3 regions of the Shinella sp. GW835-FHT14H05 genome follow, and region 3 is predicted to be linked to each of the others. Evidence: predicted binding sites of a transcription regulator. Region 3 holds the regulator's gene; each other region holds the start of a gene.
The links. Region 3 encodes HrcA, which represses chaperone genes, less so after heat shock. Its sites were predicted from a motif close to GTTAGCACTCNCNNNNNGNGAGTGCTAAC; they were not measured.
Positions count from the first base shown of each region.

Region 1: a site for HrcA is predicted at 4,849-4,877, ahead of groES (co-chaperone GroES). Genes of this name have one in related genera too.
Region 2: a site for HrcA is predicted at 3,354-3,382, ahead of groES (co-chaperone GroES). Genes of this name have one in related genera too.

Region 1 is NZ_JBXAFY010000007.1:295,201-301,328, forward strand. Features, by position in the region: gene ileS (isoleucine--tRNA ligase) at 1-2,539, opposite strand, end outside; gene AC1Q6Z_RS21955 (bifunctional riboflavin kinase/FAD synthetase) at 2,774-3,754, opposite strand; gene AC1Q6Z_RS21960 (TIGR01459 family HAD-type hydrolase) at 3,769-4,617, opposite strand; gene groES (co-chaperone GroES) at 4,936-5,232, shown strand; gene groL (chaperonin GroEL) at 5,289-6,128, shown strand, end outside.
Region 2 is NZ_JBXAFY010000015.1:8,800-14,927, forward strand. Features, by position in the region: gene AC1Q6Z_RS28835 (DUF6481 family protein) at 1-272, opposite strand, end outside; gene AC1Q6Z_RS28840 (hypothetical protein) at 304-528, opposite strand; gene AC1Q6Z_RS28845 (cold-shock protein) at 651-860, opposite strand; gene AC1Q6Z_RS28850 (hypothetical protein) at 1,217-1,495, opposite strand; gene AC1Q6Z_RS28855 (DUF982 domain-containing protein) at 1,505-1,804, opposite strand; gene AC1Q6Z_RS28860 (Hsp20 family protein) at 1,883-2,353, opposite strand; gene AC1Q6Z_RS28865 (hypothetical protein) at 2,595-2,885, opposite strand; gene AC1Q6Z_RS28870 (usg protein) at 2,979-3,251, opposite strand; gene groES (co-chaperone GroES) at 3,528-3,842, shown strand; gene groL (chaperonin GroEL) at 3,895-5,523, shown strand; gene AC1Q6Z_RS28885 (EamA family transporter) at 5,871-6,128, opposite strand, start outside.
Region 3 is NZ_JBXAFY010000004.1:176,624-182,751, forward strand. Features, by position in the region: gene rpoN (RNA polymerase factor sigma-54) at 1-1,077, shown strand, start outside; gene hpf (ribosome hibernation-promoting factor, HPF/YfiA family) at 1,327-1,902, shown strand; gene ptsN (PTS IIA-like nitrogen regulatory protein PtsN) at 1,977-2,441, shown strand; gene grpE (nucleotide exchange factor GrpE) at 2,517-3,140, opposite strand; gene hrcA (heat-inducible transcriptional repressor HrcA) at 3,285-4,361, opposite strand; gene rph (ribonuclease PH) at 4,519-5,235, shown strand; gene AC1Q6Z_RS15440 (VOC family protein) at 5,249-5,665, shown strand; gene rdgB (RdgB/HAM1 family non-canonical purine NTP pyrophosphatase) at 5,673-6,128, shown strand, end outside.

The DNA.
Region 1 (6,128 bases), on a different contig from region 3:
CGACCGAGCGCACGGCGCGGATCTTCTCCCACTTGGCTTCCAGCGCATCGTTGCGCCACTCGGCCGGCACGTCGGGGAACTGTTCCAGATGCACCGAAACGGCATCCGGCTTCAGCGACAGCCAGGCCTCCTCCGTGGTGAAGGGCAGCATGGGGGCGAGCCAGGTGACGAGGCACTCGAACAGCTTGCGGATGACCGCGAGCGAGGCGCGGCGCTTCAACGAGGACGGGGCGTCGCAGTAGAGCGCATCCTTGCGGACGTCGAAGTAGAAGGCCGAGAGCTCGACATTCGAGAAGTCGATGAGCGAGCGGGCGATCTTCTTGAAGTCGAACGCGTCGTAGCCTTCGCGCACGACGGCGTCGAGCTCGGAGAGCCGGTGCAGCATGAGCTTTTCGAGCTCCGGCATGTCGGCGTAAGCGATCTCCTCGCCCGTGTCGTGCGCCAGCGTGCCCAGCATCCAGCGCACCGTGTTGCGCAGCTTGCGGTAGGCGTCGATGTTGGTCTGGATGATCGTCTTGCCGAGGCGCTGGTCTTCCCAGTAGTCGGTGGTCATCACCCAGAGGCGCAGGATATCGGCGCCCGATTCTTTCATCACGTCCTGCGGCGAGACGACGTTGCCCTTGGACTTCGACATCTTCTCGCCCTTCTCGTCCATGGTGAAACCATGGGTGATGACGGCGTTGTAGGGCGCACGGCCACGGGTCGCCGCCGATTCCAGCAGCGAGGAGTGGAACCAGCCGCGATGCTGGTCGGAGCCTTCCAGATAGACGTCGGCCGGCCATTTCAGGTCGGGACGGTCTTCCAGCGTGAAGGTGTGCGTCGAGCCCGAGTCGAACCAGACGTCGAGGATGTCCATGACCTGCGTCCACTTGGCCGGGTCATGGTCATTGCCGAGGAAACGCTCCTTGGCGCCTTCGGCGAACCACGCGTCGGCACCTTCCTGTTCGAAGGCTTCGAGGATGCGGGCGTTGACGGCCTCGTCGATCAGCACTTCGCCCTTCTCGTCGGCGAAGACGGCGATCGGGACGCCCCAGGCGCGCTGGCGCGACAGCACCCAGTCCGGGCGGCCTTCGATCATGGCACGCAGGCGGTTCTGGCCGGCGGCGGGCACGAAGCGTGTCTCGTCGATGGCGTTCAGCGAGCGCGAACGCAGCGTAGTGCCGTCGCCGAGTTCCTTGTCCATATAGACGAACCATTGCGGCGTGTTGCGGAAGATGACCGGCTTCTTGGAGCGCCAGGAATGCGGATAGGAATGCTTGATGCGGCCGCGGGCAAACAGGTTGCTGGCGGCGATCAGCGCCTTGATGACGCGCTCGTTGGCGTCGCCCTTCTTGCCGTTGTCGTCCATGACGCGGGCGCCGTCGAAACCGGGAGCGTCGGCCGTGTAGAAGCCGGCATCGTCGACAGTGAACGGGATCTTCGACGAGATGCCGCGCGCCTCAAGGGCACGAGCCGCTGCCGTCCAGGCGTCAAAGTCCTCGCGGCCGTGGCCGGGTGCGGTGTGCACGAAACCGGTGCCGGCATCGTCGGTGACGTGATCGCCATCGAGCAGCGGCACCTTGAAGTCATAGCCGAGGGCGGCCAGCGGATGGGCGCAGACGACCGCCTCCAGTTCTTCCGGCGCGATGTCGCGGAGGAACTTGAAGGTGAGCTTTGCCTTGGCCGCCGATTCATCGGCAAGACGGGTGGCGAAGATCAGCTTTTCGCCCGGCTGCGGGCCGAAATCGTTCTGCGCGCTTTCCACCTCGTAGAGGCCATAGGGATAGCGCGACGAGAAGGCGATGCCGCGGTTGCCGGGGATCGTCCAGGGCGTGGTGGTCCAGATGACGACGGAATTGCCGAGCAGGTCGGCCGGACCTTCGGTTACCGGGAATTTCACCCAGATCGCATCGCTCTCGACATCGGCATATTCGACTTCGGCCTCGGCCAGCGCCGTGCGCTCGACGACCGACCACATGACGGGCTTGGAGCCGCGGTAGAGCTGGCCGCTCTTGGCGATCTTCAGGAGCTCGCCGGCGATGCGGGCTTCCGCGTGGAAGTTCATCGTCGTGTAGGGGTTGTCGAAGTCGCCCTCGATGCCGAGGCGCTTGAACTCTTCCGCCTGGATCTTGATCCAGCCGGCGGCGAAGTCGCGGCATTCCTGGCGGAATTCGTTGACCGGGACCTCGTCCTTGTTCTTGCCCTTCTCGCGGTATTTTTCCTCGATCTTCCACTCGATCGGAAGGCCGTGGCAGTCCCAGCCGGGCACGTAGTTCGAGTCATAGCCGCGCATCTGGAACGAGCGGGTGATGACGTCTTTCAGGATCTTGTTCAGCGCGTGGCCGATATGGATGTTGCCGTTGGCATAGGGGGGGCCATCGTGCAGCACGAATTTCTCGCGGCCGGCGGCAGAGGCGCGCAGCTTTTTGTAGAGACCCATCTGCTGCCAGCGGGCCACCGTTTCCGGCTCCTTCGTTGGCAGGCCGGCGCGCATCGGGAAATCCGTCTGCGGCAGGTAGAGGGTGGGCGAATAATCGACTTTTTCGGGCGTATCGGTCATGGATATGGCTATCGTCTTTTTTTCGCGCGCGTTTGCGCATGCGGGGATATTGTCAGGCTCCGACGGCGGGGGCGCTTTTCGAAAACGCCCAAAATCCCGGACCTTCCGGCCTCGCTCAGAGCGCGCGGAAGGCCGGGCCACTAATTCGCAGATCGATGGTCAGCCGGTTGAGCATCATGCGCGCGGTATTACGGCCTTTTCGCCATTTTGAAAAGACGCCAGAGTCGTTTGTTCCTAGAAACAGATGCGCCGGTCGATCGGCCCCAGCGGCGTGACGCCGGAAAGCAGCGCGCGCGCCTCCTCCTCGTCGCGCTTCATCTGGATGACGAGCGGGTCGAGGCCGTCGAATTTCAGCTCGTCGCGCAGGTGGCCGAAGAAGGAGACGGCGGAAACTTCGCCGTAGAGATCGCCGGAGAAATCGAAGAGGAAGGTTTCGAGCAGCGGCGCGCCATTGGACGTGACCGTCGGGCGGCGGCCGTAGCTGGCAACGCCGTCGTGCAGGCTGCCATCGGGGCGGCGGAAGCGCACGGCGTAGATGCCGTTGCGCAGTTCGACTTCCGGGGGGAGCTGCATGTTGGCGGTCGGATAGCCAAGCGTGCGGCCGAGCTTCTTGCCGTCGATGACCTCCGCCTCGACCGTGTAGCGGTAGCCGAGCTGGCCGGCCGCTTCCACGACCGCACCTTCGCCGAGCAGGGCGCGGGTAAAACTCGACGAGATGACGGAGGCGTTCTCGTCGCGGAAGGCATCGACCAGCGTCACGCCGAAACCGTTGTCCTGGCCAGCGGCCATCAGGAAGGCCGGACCACCCTCCCTGCCCTTGCCGAAGTGGAAATCGAAGCCGGTGACGACCTCGGAGGCGTGCAGCCACTCGATCAGCACCGAGCGGATGAAATCATGCGCCGACATTTCGGAAAAGCCGCGGTCGAACGGGTACTCGATGACAGCGGCAAAGCCCATGCCTTCGAGGATACGGGCCTTCAGCGGCGCCGGCGTCAGGCGGAAGACCGGACGCTCGGGGCGGAAGACGGTGCGGGGATGCGGCTCGAAGGTCAGCACGAGGGCCGGGATGCCGCGGTCGCTCGCGAGGTCGAGCGCGCGTTGCAGCACGGCCTGGTGGCCGCGGTGCACGCCGTCGAAATTGCCGATGGCGATGACGCCGCCGCGCAGGTGTTCCGGCAGCGGCTGCTTTGTCTCGTTCCTGTGAAATACCGTCATGACGACCGTCTCCGTCACTGCAGCCGGGGCATCCACCATTTGGGGTGGGAGCCTTCGCGCGTCAGGAAAGCCGCGAGCTTCGCCTCGTCGGTGCGGCCCGCTTCGACATATTCCTGCGCATGGATGCCGCCGGAAATATAGAGCACATCGAGGCCGAAGGCTTCCGCGCCGCGCACGTCCGTCGGCATGCCGTCGCCGACCGCGATCACGCGCGACAGGTCGAAGTCGCCGCGCACGTCCCTCGCCTCGGCGATCGACTTTTCATAGATCGGCCGGTGCGGCTTGCCTGCGATCAGGCTGGTGCAGCCGAGCTCCTCGTAGAATTTCGCCAGCGCCCCTGCACATTGGATGAGCCGGTGGCCGCGCTCGACGACGAGGTCCGGATTGGCACAGATGAAGGGCAGCTTTTTCGCGGCGAGCCGTTCCAGCTCCTCGCGATAGTCCTCGACGGTCTCCGTCTCGTCGCTGCGCAGGCCCGCGCAGACCACGATGCCGGCCTCGTCAAGGCCGACGGTCTCGACGCCGAGGCCGTCGAGCAGCGGCAGGTCCTTTTCGGCGCCGATGAAATAGACCTTCTTCGGCCCTTCGGCGATCAGCGCGCGGGTGACGTCGCCGGAGGTGACGATGCGGTCGTAGGAATCGTCGGCGACGCCGAGGCCGCGGATTTGCACCTTGACGCCCGGATGCGGGCGCGGCGAATTGGTGATGAGCACGACGGTGAGGCCGGCGGCGCGGGCGTCGGCGAGCGCTTCCGATGCGTAGGAGAAAGCTTCGACGCCATTGTGCAGGACGCCCCAGACGTCGCAGAGCACCACGTCATATTGCGAAGCGATGTCGCGGAAGGATTGGATGCGTTCAGCCATCAGGTAGTCCTGTTCGAAATCGAGCCCGGCTGACATTGCAAAGCGAGGCCAAGAAAACAAGCCTCTCCACACAATTTTGCCCCATCAACAGGCAAACTGCCGGAAATTCATGGCCCTGACTTGATGGCGTGCGATTTCACTCCCATCTGCCGGCTGCGGTAACCATCCGGGGCAAAATAATTTCCGGGCGTCGTCCTTGACTCGAAAAGCGCCGACGCCTATCTCCGGGCCGCTAGCACTCCTAACCAGTGAGTGCTAACATCCATCCATCGGGTCCATACCGGGATCCGCAATGTCATTCGATCGAGGGATAAGACAATGGCAAGCACCACCTTCCGCCCGCTTCACGATCGCGTCGTCGTACGTCGCGTCGAATCCGAAGCCAAGACCAAGGGCGGCATCATCATTCCGGACACCGCCAAGGAAAAGCCGCAGGAAGGCGAAATCGTCGCCGTCGGTTCCGGCGCCCGTGACGATTCCGGCAAGGTCGTTCCGCTGGACGTCAAGGCTGGCGACCGCGTTCTGTTCGGCAAGTGGTCGGGCACCGAAGTCAAGCTCGACGGCGAAGACCTTCTGATCATGAAGGAAGCCGACATCATGGGCATCATCGGCTGATCTAGCCGTTCATCCCCTTCCGAAATTCGCTGATACCTCTTTCAGGAGTTCACACAATGGCAGCCAAAGAAGTCAAGTTCGGCCGCACCGCGCGCGAAAAGATGCTGCGCGGCGTCGACATTCTCGCAGACGCAGTCAAGGTAACGCTCGGCCCGAAGGGTCGTAACGTTGTCATCGACAAGTCCTTCGGCGCACCGCGCATCACCAAGGACGGCGTTTCCGTCGCCAAGGAAATCGAACTGGAAGACAAGTTCGAGAACATGGGCGCCCAGCTCGTTCGCGAAGTCGCTTCCAAGACCAATGACATCGCCGGCGACGGCACGACGACGGCAACCGTTCTTGCCCAGGCCATCGTTCGCGAAGGCAACAAGGCTGTTGCAGCCGGCATGAACCCGATGGACCTGAAGCGCGGCATCGATCTCGCCGTTGCCGAAGTCGTCAAGGATCTCCAGGCCAAGGCCAAGAAGATCAACACTTCGGAAGAAGTCGCCCAGGTCGGCACGATCTCCGCAAACGGCGACAAGCAGGTCGGTCTCGACATTGCAGAAGCCATGCAGAAGGTCGGCAACGAAGGCGTCATCACGGTTGAAGAAGCCAAGACCGCCGAAACCGAACTCGAAGTCGTCGAAGGCATGCAGTTCGACCGCGGCTACCTGTCGCCCTACTTCGTGACCAACCCGGAAAAGATGGTCGCCGACCTCGAAGACGCTTTCATTCTCCTGCACGAGAAGAAGCTCTCGAACCTCCAGGCGATGCTCCCGGTTCTCGAAGCCGTCGTCCAGACCGGCAAGCCGCTCGTCATCATCGCTGAAGACGTCGAAGGCGAAGCTCTTGCTACGCTCGTCGTCAACAAGCTGCGTGGCGGCCTCAAGATCGCTGCCGTCAAGGCTCCGGGC
Region 2 (6,128 bases), on a different contig from region 3:
GCCTCGATCTCGGTCGCAGCTGCTGCCTCGATGGCCGCCTGTTCCTGAGCCGCAAGGATCTCGAGCCGGTTACGCTCCTCATGCTTCAGTCGATCCCGTTCCGCACGGCGCGCCTCGCGCGCTTCAAAAAGGGAGATGCGCTCGGCCTGTCTGGTGGCCTGTGACGGCTCAGTCGCCGTCTTTGCAGCTCGGTAGGCTGTGAGAAGAGCTGTCATTGCGTCCGCAGCAGCGGAGCGTCGGTCGGTAAGTTCGTTGTTTCTGGCGTGTCTCAAATTTTTATCCTAATATTCGTATTTGGGATGATCAGCCGGCCTTGGATCGTTTGGCACGCAGGGCAGATGTTGCAGACATCCGGTCGGCTTGCTCCTTGGCGAGGCGAGCTTCGCGCAGCCTGAACGTCTTGACATCGCGCGCCTGGGCCACGGAATCGAGCTCTTCCGCCGCATTATACTTGGCGAAAAATTCGGTCTGGAGATTGCCGAAGGCGGTCTCTGCCCGCTGGCGGGATTTACTATAAGTCTCTGTCATTGAATGTCCTGGATCTTGGCTGTGAGGCCAACGAAAAAGGCCAGGCGAAGTGCCTGGCCTTAAACTGATAATTGCTTCCGGCGATGCCAGTACATCCGTGGTCAAAGGGAAGCAGATACCGATTAAGCGTTCTGCAGATTGCAGGCCGACATCTTGCCCGACTTGTTGTCGCGCTCGAGTTCAAAGCCAATCTTCTGGCCTTCGACCAGCTCGCGCATTCCGGCGCGCTCGACAGCGGAAATATGAACGAAGGCGTCAGCGCCGCCGTTGTCAGGCTGGATAAAGCCGAAGCCCTTGGTGGAATTGAACCATTTTACTGTGCCAGTGGTCATGATGAACCCTTTCAAGCATAGAGTGAGGGACCGCGAAGCAAGCGCCACGCAGCAGTAAACCGACTATTTTTGAAAGAGAAGTTCGCTTAGAGCGCGGTGCCAATCGCGCGGTAGACAAAGCTCGGCAAGCAAAAGATCGATGACGCACCATTATGCGAATTGTAACGTTCCGTCAACGATTAGTTTTTTGACAGCCCTCGACTGCGCGCAAGTGTTGAACGCCAGCGCCGAAATAAACGGTAACGGCCAATTGTGCCGAATTCATCGAGCGCTGAATAAACCACCACCAGGAAGAACGGTCGCGGGTCGCTCGAAATTCGGACGCGTCCGCGACCTGGAACACCCGTGGGGCCCCTCTACGAATGATGCAGCCCGTCCAGTTCTTTGAGCGCAGACTGAATCTCGTCGATTAAGACAGGCTCATTCATCCCTGGCAATTGTCGAAAAGCCGGCTTTGAATCGACCGCATAGAAGTCGGATGCCCACGCAGCAAGGATGGCGCGCTTGTCATCGACCGAGAGAGATGGGGTTCTCACGACATCGATCGGCCGCCGGAGTTGCATGCCTGGCATCAATACGGCAGGGCCCATGGTGACTGCACAGTCGATCGCCTGCTGCAAGATGGCGTTTTCCATGGCATGGCCTCATTGCACGTGGGGATCGCGGTCGCGCCGCATGCGAGAGGCAGCAATCGCTGACGTTTCGGGAGCCAGCAGATCATGCTTCGCCGCAAATGCTGCGAACAGGCCGCGTGCCGTCTCTGCTTCGATTTCCCCGTGAAGCGCCGCCCGACACGCTTTCAGGGCAACCGAATGCGCCGCGTCTTTGAACGATACCGGCCATTCGACCAGGTGTCGGTATGCATCTAGCACGCCACGAACCTCCGCAGGGAAGCCCAAGCCGACAAGAATGGTGAAAGGTTGTCTGAACATATCGGGTTTCATCGCTCTCTCCTTTCCAACCCGGAATGTTGACGGGCGCCACCGCAATGGCGCCCCTGACCTACTGGATGAACTTAACGATCAAGCCGCCTTATGTGCTTCGATCTGAGCCGGAGCGGCCGAAGTTAGAGCAGGCGTGCTCTGGATCGAAATCTTCCTGGGCTTCAGGGCTTCCGGGATTTCACGAACAAGATCGATGGACAGGAGACCATTGCTCAGATCCGCGCCGTTCACCCGCACATGGTCGGCAAGCTCGAACCGATGCTCGAACGGGCGCCCAGCGATCCCGCGATGCAGGTAGGCGTCGGCAGAGGCCTCCTGCTTCTTGGCGGTGACAGTCAGCAGGTTGGACTGGAAAGTGATTTCGAGGTCGTCCTGGGTGAAGCCCGCCACCGCAATCGAGATTCGGTAGCCGTCATCGCCTGTCTTGACGATGTCATAGGGCGGCCAGTCGCTGATCGAGCGGGCGCGCTGGGCGTTTTCGAGAAGATTGAAGACCCGATCGAAGCCAACGCTCGAACGGAAAAGCGGTGCGTAGTCAGATGTTGCCATAGCCATATCCTCCTTGAAGCAACATGGGTACAGAAGCGCGGAAAGACGGCGCTCCCAGCAAGGCCAGCTCTATGTTCAGCAGCTGGCGGCGGACGATTTGGTTTTTGAGAATTCTGAATTCAAGATCCGCGGCGCGAAAAATTTTGCCTCAAGTAGGCTCAGCTGATTTCGATGTTTTCGCTCTCGCCGCCGAATTCCCCGGCCTCGACGAAGGCCCGAGACCACGTCTGCCTCATCATCCTTAGTGAACAGACCGACTGATAACCCGATGAGGATACGCAGCCTTGAATTGCGCCATCATCGCGCTAGCCTGCTGGAGCACACTTTCTGTCTTTTCAGGATTATCGCGAGCAAGCTCGTCGGCATTGACCCGCATTGCTTCCGCCATGCTGGCCGACATCATGGCAAAGCGACCTTCGCCGTGAACCAGTGCGCCCTGCGACGCTGCGCCAAGCCATCGGGCGAAATCGACGATGATCTCTTCGCGTTCATCGATACCAGCGCTCTTGATGATGTTGATATTCTCTTCCATAAAGGTGTCACTCCATACGCAATCGGCGCTGACACCGAGGTCAACGCCTCGGCGGTCGATCAGCTAGGAAGCGGAAAAATCAAATTCAAGAGTTCATTGAAGCTTGAACTCGCCCTCGACACGGCGCCATTCGTTCGGTCCAATCAGGCGCTGGTGTGTATAGCGGACAGAGTGGAGAGGCCCGTCGAGGCTGTCGCGCCAAAAGTCCAAGAATTTGCGCATCTCGGGGAAGTCGGGAGCGAGGTCGTAATCTTGCCAGACGTAGGTTTGAAGGACAGATTCGTAATCGGGAATGCGATAGAGGATATGCGCGGTGGTGAGACCGTAACCGTTGAGTTGACGCTCCAGATCCGACGAGAATTGCATGCTTCATCTCCTTTCATGACACTGCCAAAGGTGGCGTAACATCATGCATCCATCAACGGTTTTCGTAAATCTTCAAGGGAGGTTATTGTTCCTTTCCAGCATGTTAGCAGCCAGCGACATCGAGTGCTGATTTTTTCTCGCGAGTCTCTTGAAATCAAAAAATCTCGAAAATAAATTTTGCCTGCGAACGCTCTACGAGGTTCTCACCCGCCCGGACTGGTCATCCGGTCCGGCCTGGGTCTTCAACGTCATCATTTTTGCTCAACGGAGGAAAACATGTCGTTCCGACCGCTTCATGATCGCATTCTTGTCCGCCGGGTCGAATCCGAGGAAAAGACCAAGGGCGGGATCATCATCCCTGATACTGCCAAGGAAAAGCCGCAGGAAGGCGAAGTTGTCGCCGTCGGCCCTGGTGCACGCAACGAGGCCGGCCAGACCCAGGCGCTCGACGTCAAGGCTGGCGACCGGATCCTGTTCGGCAAATGGTCTGGCACCGAAATCAAGATCAACGGCGAAGACCTCCTGATAATGAAGGAAAGCGACGTCCTGGGCACTATCGAAGCTCAGGCCGAGCAGAAGCAAGCCGCGTAATCACACATTACCGCCCATCAGTCAAGAAACTGCCTATTGAAGGAGTGAACAAATGGCTGCGAAAGAAGTCAAATTTAACACAGATGCCCGTGAACGCATGCTGCGTGGGGTCGATGTTCTCGCCAATGCGGTGAAGGTCACGCTCGGCCCAAAAGGCCGAAATGTCGTCATCGACAAGTCGTTCGGCGCGCCACGCATCACCAAGGACGGCGTTTCCGTCGCCAAAGAGATCGAACTGGAAGACAAGTTCGAAAACATGGGCGCGCAGATGCTGCGCGAAGTCGCATCGAAGACCAATGATCTCGCCGGCGACGGTACCACCACGGCAACTGTGCTCGCCCAGGCCATTGTTAAGGAAGGCGCCAAGGCGGTTGCATCGGGAATGAACCCGATGGACCTCAAGCGCGGCATCGATATTGCCGTCGACGCTGTCGTCAAAGAATTGAAGACCAACGCCCGCAAGATCACCAGCAATTCCGAAATTGCCCAGGTCGGCACCATCTCGGCCAATGGCGACGAGGAGATCGGCAAGTATCTGGCCGAAGCGATGGAGAAGGTCGGCAATGAGGGTGTGATCACCGTCGAGGAAGCCAAGACTGCCGAGACCGAGCTGGAAGTCGTCGAAGGGATGCAGTTCGACCGCGGTTATCTGTCGCCCTACTTCGTGACCAATCAGGACAAGATGAGGGTCGAGCTCGAAGAGCCTTATATCCTCATCTATGAAAAGAAGCTCTCCAACCTTCAGTCTTTGCTGCCGGTGCTGGAAGCCGTGGTGAAGTCCGGTAGGCCTCTGCTCATCATCGCGGAAGATGTCGAAGGCGAGGCGCTCGCAACGCTGGTCGTCAATAAGCTACGCGGCGGCCTGAAGATCGCTGCTGTCAAGGCTCCGGGCTTCGGCGACCGCCGCAAGGCCATGCTGGAAGACATTGCGATCCTGACGGGCGGCACCGTCATCTCGGAAGACCTTGGCATCAAGCTCGAAAACGTGACACTCAACATGCTCGGCCGTGCCAAGAAGGTGGCGATCGAGAAGGAGAATACGACGATCATCGATGGCGTCGGTTCCAAGTCCGAGATCGACGGACGTGTGGCCCAGATCCGCGCGCAGATCGAGGAGACCACCTCCGACTATGACCGCGAAAAGCTGCAGGAACGTCTCGCCAAACTCGCGGGCGGTGTCGCCGTCATCCGCGTCGGCGGCTCGACCGAAGTCGAGGTCAAGGAGAAGAAGGACCGCGTCGATGACGCACTGCATGCGACCCGTGCTGCCGTTGAGGAAGGCATCCTCCCGGGCGGCGGTGTTGCACTGCTTCGCGCCGTGAAGGCACTCAACGGTCTGCCGACTGCCAACGACGATCAGCGGGTCGGTATCGATATCGTCCGCCGGGCGATCGAGGCACCTGTGCGTCAGATCGCTGAGAATGCCGGCGCCGAAGGCTCGATTATCGTTGGCAAGCTTCGAGAAAAGTCCGATCTGTCGTTCGGATGGAACGCGCAGACCGGCGAGTACGGCGATCTCTACGCGCAGGGTGTGATCGACCCGGCCAAGGTCGTCCGCACCGCTCTCCAGGATGCGGCCTCGGTTGCCGGCCTCCTGGTGACGACGGAAGCGATGATCGCCGAAAAGCCGAAGAAGGACGCCGCCCCCGCCCTCCCCGCTGGCCCGAGCATGGACTTTTAAATAAGCTGTGGCCTGCCCCATTCGTGGGGTGGGCCATCTTGGGGAGATAAAAAGTGCCAGCAACGATCTCGAAAGAAGATGCGCGCTTTTGTGCGAGTGTGGTCAAGGAGGTCGCGCGCGCTCAAGGCGTCGCGCGGGATCCAGCTGCGATCGGCAGGCTGACCGCAGCGGTCGCGAGACTCTATAATAGGGGCACGCACGATCGTGACGAGCTTTTACAAGCGGCTATGCGGTCGGTTCGCCTTGAATTAAACACGCTGCCTCCGTCTGATGATCAGCCGGTGTAGGCAGCGCGGTGTACCCCGTGCGCGACAGTAGTTCCAGTTCTTCTGCGGCAGTGGACCCAATCACGCCTCACCTCTAGCAGTGTATTTACGGTGCCTTGGTGCATCCGCCATAGCGAAATTGGCGCCGCTGAGCATCACTATGATGCCAATGATGTCTAGCAGCTTAACCTCCTCGGCGAACAACATCGCTCCAAGCGCCACGGCGATGACAGGCGAGACAAACGCATAGCTGCCTGCCCTTGAAGCTCCGACATCTCTTAGGAGGCGCATGTAGGTGGTGTAACCAATAGGCGAGCCGAAGACGACAAGGAAAAGCCA
Region 3 (6,128 bases):
GCGCAGATCCCCTTCCTGCTCGCCGATCCCATCGACCGGCTGGTCGCCCAGCATCTCGTCGACCAGCTCGACGAAGCCGGCTACCTGCAAGGCAGCACCGCCGAGACGGCGCTCAGGCTCGGCAAGCCCGTCGCCGAGGTCGACCGCGTGCTCTATAGGCTCCAGGAGCTCGATCCGCCCGGCGTCTTCGCCCGCTCGCTCAGCGAATGCCTCGCCATCCAGCTGCGCGCGCGCGACCGGTTCGATCCGGCCATGGCCACGCTGATCGACAATCTCGAACTTCTCGCCCGGCGCGATTTCGCGACGCTGAAGAAGCTGTGCGGCGTCAACGAGGAAGACCTGCTCGACATGCTGGCGGAGATCCGCAAGCTCGACCCGAAGCCCGGCACGCGCTACGAAACGAGCGCCTCGGAGGCGGTGGTGCCGGATATCGTCGTGCGCGCCGCTCCCGACGGCACCTGGCATGTCGAGCTCAATGCCGACACCCTGCCGCGCGTGCTCGTCAACCGGGAATACTACGCCGCGGTCTCCAGCCGCACGAGCCGCGACAGCGAGGACCAGGGTTTCCTCAACGAATGCCTGCAGACCGCCAACTGGCTGACGCGCAGCCTCGACCAGCGCGCCCGCACCATCATGAAGGTGGCGACCGAGATCGTGCGCCAGCAGGACGCCTTCCTGATGCACGGCGTCGACCACCTGCGGCCGTTGAACCTGAAGACGATCGCCGAGGCGATCAAGATGCACGAATCGACCGTGAGCCGCGTCACCTCGAACAAGTTCATGCTGACGCCGCGCGGCCTGTTCGAGCTCAAATATTTCTTCACCGTGTCGATCGGCTCGGCCGAGGGCGGCGATTCGCATTCGGCCGAGAGCGTGCGCCACCGCATCCGTACGATGATCGCCCAGGAGCAGCCGGATGCGGTGCTGTCGGACGACGACATCGTCGACGTGCTGCGCAAGGGCGGCGTCGATCTTGCCCGCCGCACGGTCGCGAAATATCGCGAGGCGATGAACATCCCCTCCTCCGTGCAGCGCCGGCGCGAAAAACGGGCGCATGCGAAAGCGGCCGCCTCCTGAAACAAAGCCGGGAGAACCGGCGTTTCAGGACATGAGAAGTTAAGAATGCCTGAATCCGCCAATTGACTTCGCAGCTGGAACGGGCTAATGCGCGGCCCAATTCTGAAGAGAAGAAGGCCGGAATTCCAGACATATCCCCACTTTTCTGCCGTATGCGAGGCAAATTGCATCGCCTGCGTGAAACGCTTGGAACGTGGGTAAGGTTGGAATAGACTGTTGCGCGCAAATCACGAACGAGAGGAAAACTCCATGAGTGTGCGTGTATCCGGTAAACATATGGAAATCGGCGAAACTTTCCGTCAACGCATTGAAGACCAAGTCGGAGAGGCCGTAACCAAATATTTCGACGGAGGATATTCGAGCCAGGTCACCGTAGAAAAATCGGGATCGCGGTACAGCGCCGACTGCAAGATCCACCTTGATACGGGAATGGCCTTGCAGGCGAATGGCGAAGCAAACGATCCCCTGGTGGCCTTCCAATCGGCTTCCGAACGGATCGAGAAACGCCTGCGCCGCTACAAGCGCAAACTCAAGGCACACCACAACGGCAATGGTCACGATGCCTTTGCAGAAGTGGCCTACACGGTGATGGATTCGGTCCCCGACGAAGAGGATGAACTTCCCGAGGACTACGCGCCGACCATCGTCGCGGAAAGCACGAAGAAACTGAGGACGATGTCCGTCGCAAGCGCCGTCATGGCGCTCGACATGACCGACGAACCGGTTCTTCTCTTCCGCAGCGCCGGATCGGAGCAGCTCAATATCGTCTACCGACGCAACGACGGAAATATTGGCTGGATCGATGCAGCCAATATCAAAGGCTGAGTGACGGGAGCGTGGTGCCGGAAAACGGCACCACGTTTCTTCAACCCCTTCACCCGCCTCACGAGGACAAAAGCATGGCATTGGCAGGTTTGCTGCAGCAAAGTGCGATTATTCCGGCGATGAAGGCCAATTCCAAGAAGCAGCTGCTTCAGGAGCTGGCGACAAAAGCGGCAAAGATCACCGGGATTCCGGAGCGCGAGATCTTCGACGTTATTCTTCAGCGCGAGCGACTGGGCTCCACCGGCGTGGGCAATGGCATCGCCATCCCGCACGGCAAGCTGAAGGAGCTTTCGCAGATCACCGGCCTCTTCGCGAGGCTCGAGACCCCTGTGGACTTCGAGGCGTTGGACGACCAGCCGGTCGACCTCGTCTTCCTGCTTCTGGCCCCGGAAGGTGCCGGTGCGGACCATCTGAAGGCGCTGTCGCGCATCGCCCGCGTTCTGCGCGACCCGGCGATGGTGGCGAAGCTGCGCGCCTCCGACAGCGAGAGCGCCATCTACGCGTGCCTGAGCGAGGAACAGGCGTCGAACGCCGCCTGAACGATCTTCATCAATTCGCATAAAAAAACCGGCGGTTTTGCGACCGCCGGTTTTTCTTTTTGCGAAAGAGAACGATCAGGCCTGGGCGGCGCTGGTCTCGCCTGCGGGCGCCTTGGGGCCGCCCTTGGAGACGCCGACCATGGCGGGGCGTAGCACGCGCTCGCCGATGACGAAACCGGCCTGCACGACCTGCACGACCGTGTTGTTGGCAATCTCCGGGTTCGGCACCTCGAACATCGCCTGATGGAAGTTCGGATCGAACTTCTCGCCGACCGGCTCGAGCTTGCGCACGCCGTGGCGTTCGAGGGCTGCGAGCATCGAACGCTCGGTCATCTCGACGCCATCCACCAGCGCCTTGAAGCCGGCATCGCCGCTTTCCAGCGCATCGGCCGGAATGGCATCCAGCGCGCGGCGCAGGTTATCGGACACGGCCAGCATGTCGCGCGCAAAACCGGCGACGGAATAGGATTTTGCATCCTTCACGTCGCGCTCGGTGCGGCGGCGCAGGTTGTCCATCTCGGCGGCGAGGCGGAGATACCGGTCCCTGAGGTCGGCATTTTCCGTGCGCAGCACGTCCACCGGATCCGGCTCCGCCGGGGCATCGGCCTCGATGATCAGCTCTTCCAGGGCGGACGCTTCTGCGGTGACGTTGTCTTCTACCGCTTCGTCAGGTCCGTGTTTCTTGTTCTCGTCGGTCATGACGTACTCCGAATTGTATTTTGAGGTTTGCGCCCGATATCGAGCTTTGAGCCCGAAAAATCAAGGGCCGATGGCCGGATTGCCGGGGCAGATATGCCGCATGCCGTTCTCGCAAAACCGCTGCACACTTTTGCGCGGCATGCTTTAACGCGAAAGCCGCGACATGAGCTGGGCCGTATAGTCCACCATGGGCACGATACGGGAATAGTTGAGCCGGGTCGGCCCGATGACGCCGACGGCGCCGACGATCTTTTCCTCGCTGTCGCGATAGGGCGCGACGATGAGCGAGGAGCCGGACAGCGAGAAGAGCTTGTTTTCCGAGCCGATGAAGATGCGCACGCCCGGGCCGGTCTCGGCCAGGTTGAGAAGCTCGATCAGGCCGTCCTTGCGCTCCAGGTCGTCGAACAGCATGCGCAGGCGGTCGATATCCTCCGCGCCTGCAAGCCCCTCCAGGAGGTTCGCGCGGCCGCGCACGATGAGCCGCGTCGGCTTGCCCTCGTCGAAACCGCCGGACCAGACCATGAGCCCGCGCTCGACGAGATCCTGCGACAGCTTGTCGAGCTCGACGCTGATCTCGCCGCGCAGGCGCTCCAGTTGCGCGCGCGCCTCGACCAGCGTGTTGCCGGCGAGATGGGCGTTGAGGAAATTGGCGGCCTCGGTGAGCTGCGAGCCGGTGACGCCCGCCGGCAGCTCGATGATGCGGTTTTCCACCTGGTCGTGATCGCCGACGAGCACCACGAGCGCCTTGGTCGGCTCCAGCCGGATGAATTCGACATGCTTGAGCACGGCGTCGTTCTTGGTGGTGATGACGAGGCCGGCGCCGCGCGACATGCCGGACAGCGCCTGGCTCGCCTCGTTCATCAGGGTCTCGACGGCCGAATGTTTCTGGCCATGCGGGCGCACATGGCGCTCGATCGAGGCGCGATCCTCCGCCGAAATATTGCCCACCTGCATGAAGGCATCGACGAAGAAGCGCAAGCCAAGCTGCGTCGGCAGGCGCCCGGCGCTGATATGCGGCGAGTAGATGAGGCCGAGTTCTTCCAGGTCGCTCATCACATTGCGCACGGAGGCGGGCGAGAGCGACATCGGCAGGATGCGCGACAGGTTGCGCGAGCCAAGCGGCTCGCCGCTTTCCAGATAGCTTTCGACGATGCGACGGAAGATCTCACCCGAACGCTCGTCGAGCGCCGCCTGACTTTCAGGACCCGGAGATCTATTCAAAACCATCTTCTCGCTGCAAACCCTGTTATCCGACTGGAATATAGTGATTTCGCGGGTAAGCGCAAAACGGATTTTCCCTGGCGTCGCGGCATCGGCATTCCCTCGCCTGACGAACTGGTCTAAAGCACTTCCCACATATCTCAATGAGGAGTTCGCAATGCGGCCGTCCGGCAGAAAAACCGATCAGATGCGCAAGGTTTCCTTCGAGCGCAACATCTCCAAACATGCCGAAGGCTCCTGTCTCGTCAAGTTCGGCGACACGCATGTGCTCGTCACCGCCAGCCTGGAAGACAAGACGCCGCCGTGGCTGCGCAACAGCGGCAAGGGCTGGGTGACGGCCGAATACGGCATGCTGCCGCGCGCCACCGGCGACCGCATGCGCCGCGAAGCCGCCGCCGGCAAGCAGGGCGGCCGCACGCAGGAAATCCAGCGCCTCATCGGCCGCTCGCTGCGCGCCATCGTCGATCTCGAAGCGCTCGGCGAACGCCAGATCACCGTCGACTGCGACGTCATCCAGGCCGATGGAGGCACCCGCACCGCCTCCATCACCGGCGCCTTCATCGCGCTGCATGACTGCCTGAAGTGGATGGAAGCGCGCAACATGATCAAGGTCGAGAAGGTCCTGAAGGACCATGTCGCCGCGATCTCCTGCGGCATCTTCGCCGCCCAGTCGGTGATCGACCTCGATTATCTCGAGGATTCCGCCGCCGAGACGGACGCCAATTTCGTCATGACCGGCTCCGGCGGCATCGTCGAGATCCAGGGCACCGCCGAGGGCAAGCCGTTCACCGAAGAGGAATTCTCCTCGCTGATGGTGCTCGCCCGCAACGGCATTGCCGAACTGGTCGAGATGCAGAAGCAGGCGATCGCCTGAGATAGGTTTGCCCATGGCCGCCGCGCTCGAAGGGATACTCGAAACCGCGCTTTACGCGGACGACCTCGACGCGGCGGAAGCCTTTTACGGCGGCCTGCTGGGGCTGGAGAGGATCACGCGGCAGGCGAACCGCCACGTCTTCTTCCGCTGCGGCCCCGGCGTTCTGCTGATCTTCAATCCGCAGGAGACCGTGGTGCCACCGCCGCCCCATGCCTTTCCCGTGCCGGTGCACGGCGCGCTGGGACCGGGCCACGTCTGCTTCCGTGTTCCCGGACCGGAGCTTGATTTCTGGGTGGAAAAGCTCGTAGAAGCCGGCATCACCATCGAAGCGGATTTCTGTTGGCCGAACGGCGCCCGCTCCATCTATTTCCGCGACCCCGCCGGCAACAGCCTCGAATGTGCCGAGCCCGGCCTCTGGAACATCGCTTAGGACCCTTATGCGCAAGCTCGACACCAAGACGATCGTCGTCGCCAGCCACAATGCGGGAAAGATCCGCGAGATCGAGGACCTGATCGGCCCCTTCGGCTTCTCCGCCAAGTCGGCCGCCGAATTGAACTTCGAGGAGCCGGACGAGACCGGCACGACCTTTGAGGAGAACGCGACGATCAAGGCGCTCGCCTCGGCGAAGGCCTCCGGCCTGCCCGCCCTTTCGGATGATTCCGGCCTCGTCGTCGATGCGCTCGACGGCGCGCCCGGCGTCTACACGGCGAACTGGGCGGAAACCGCGAACGGCACGCGCGACTTCGCCATGGCCATGGAGAAGGTGGAGAAGGCGCTGGCCGAAAAGGGTGTAAGCGAAGCGAAGGACCGCACGGCGCGTTTCGTCTCCGTGCTCTGCCTTGCCTGGCCGGACGGCCATACGGAACTTTTCCGCGGCGAGGTCGAAGGCCAG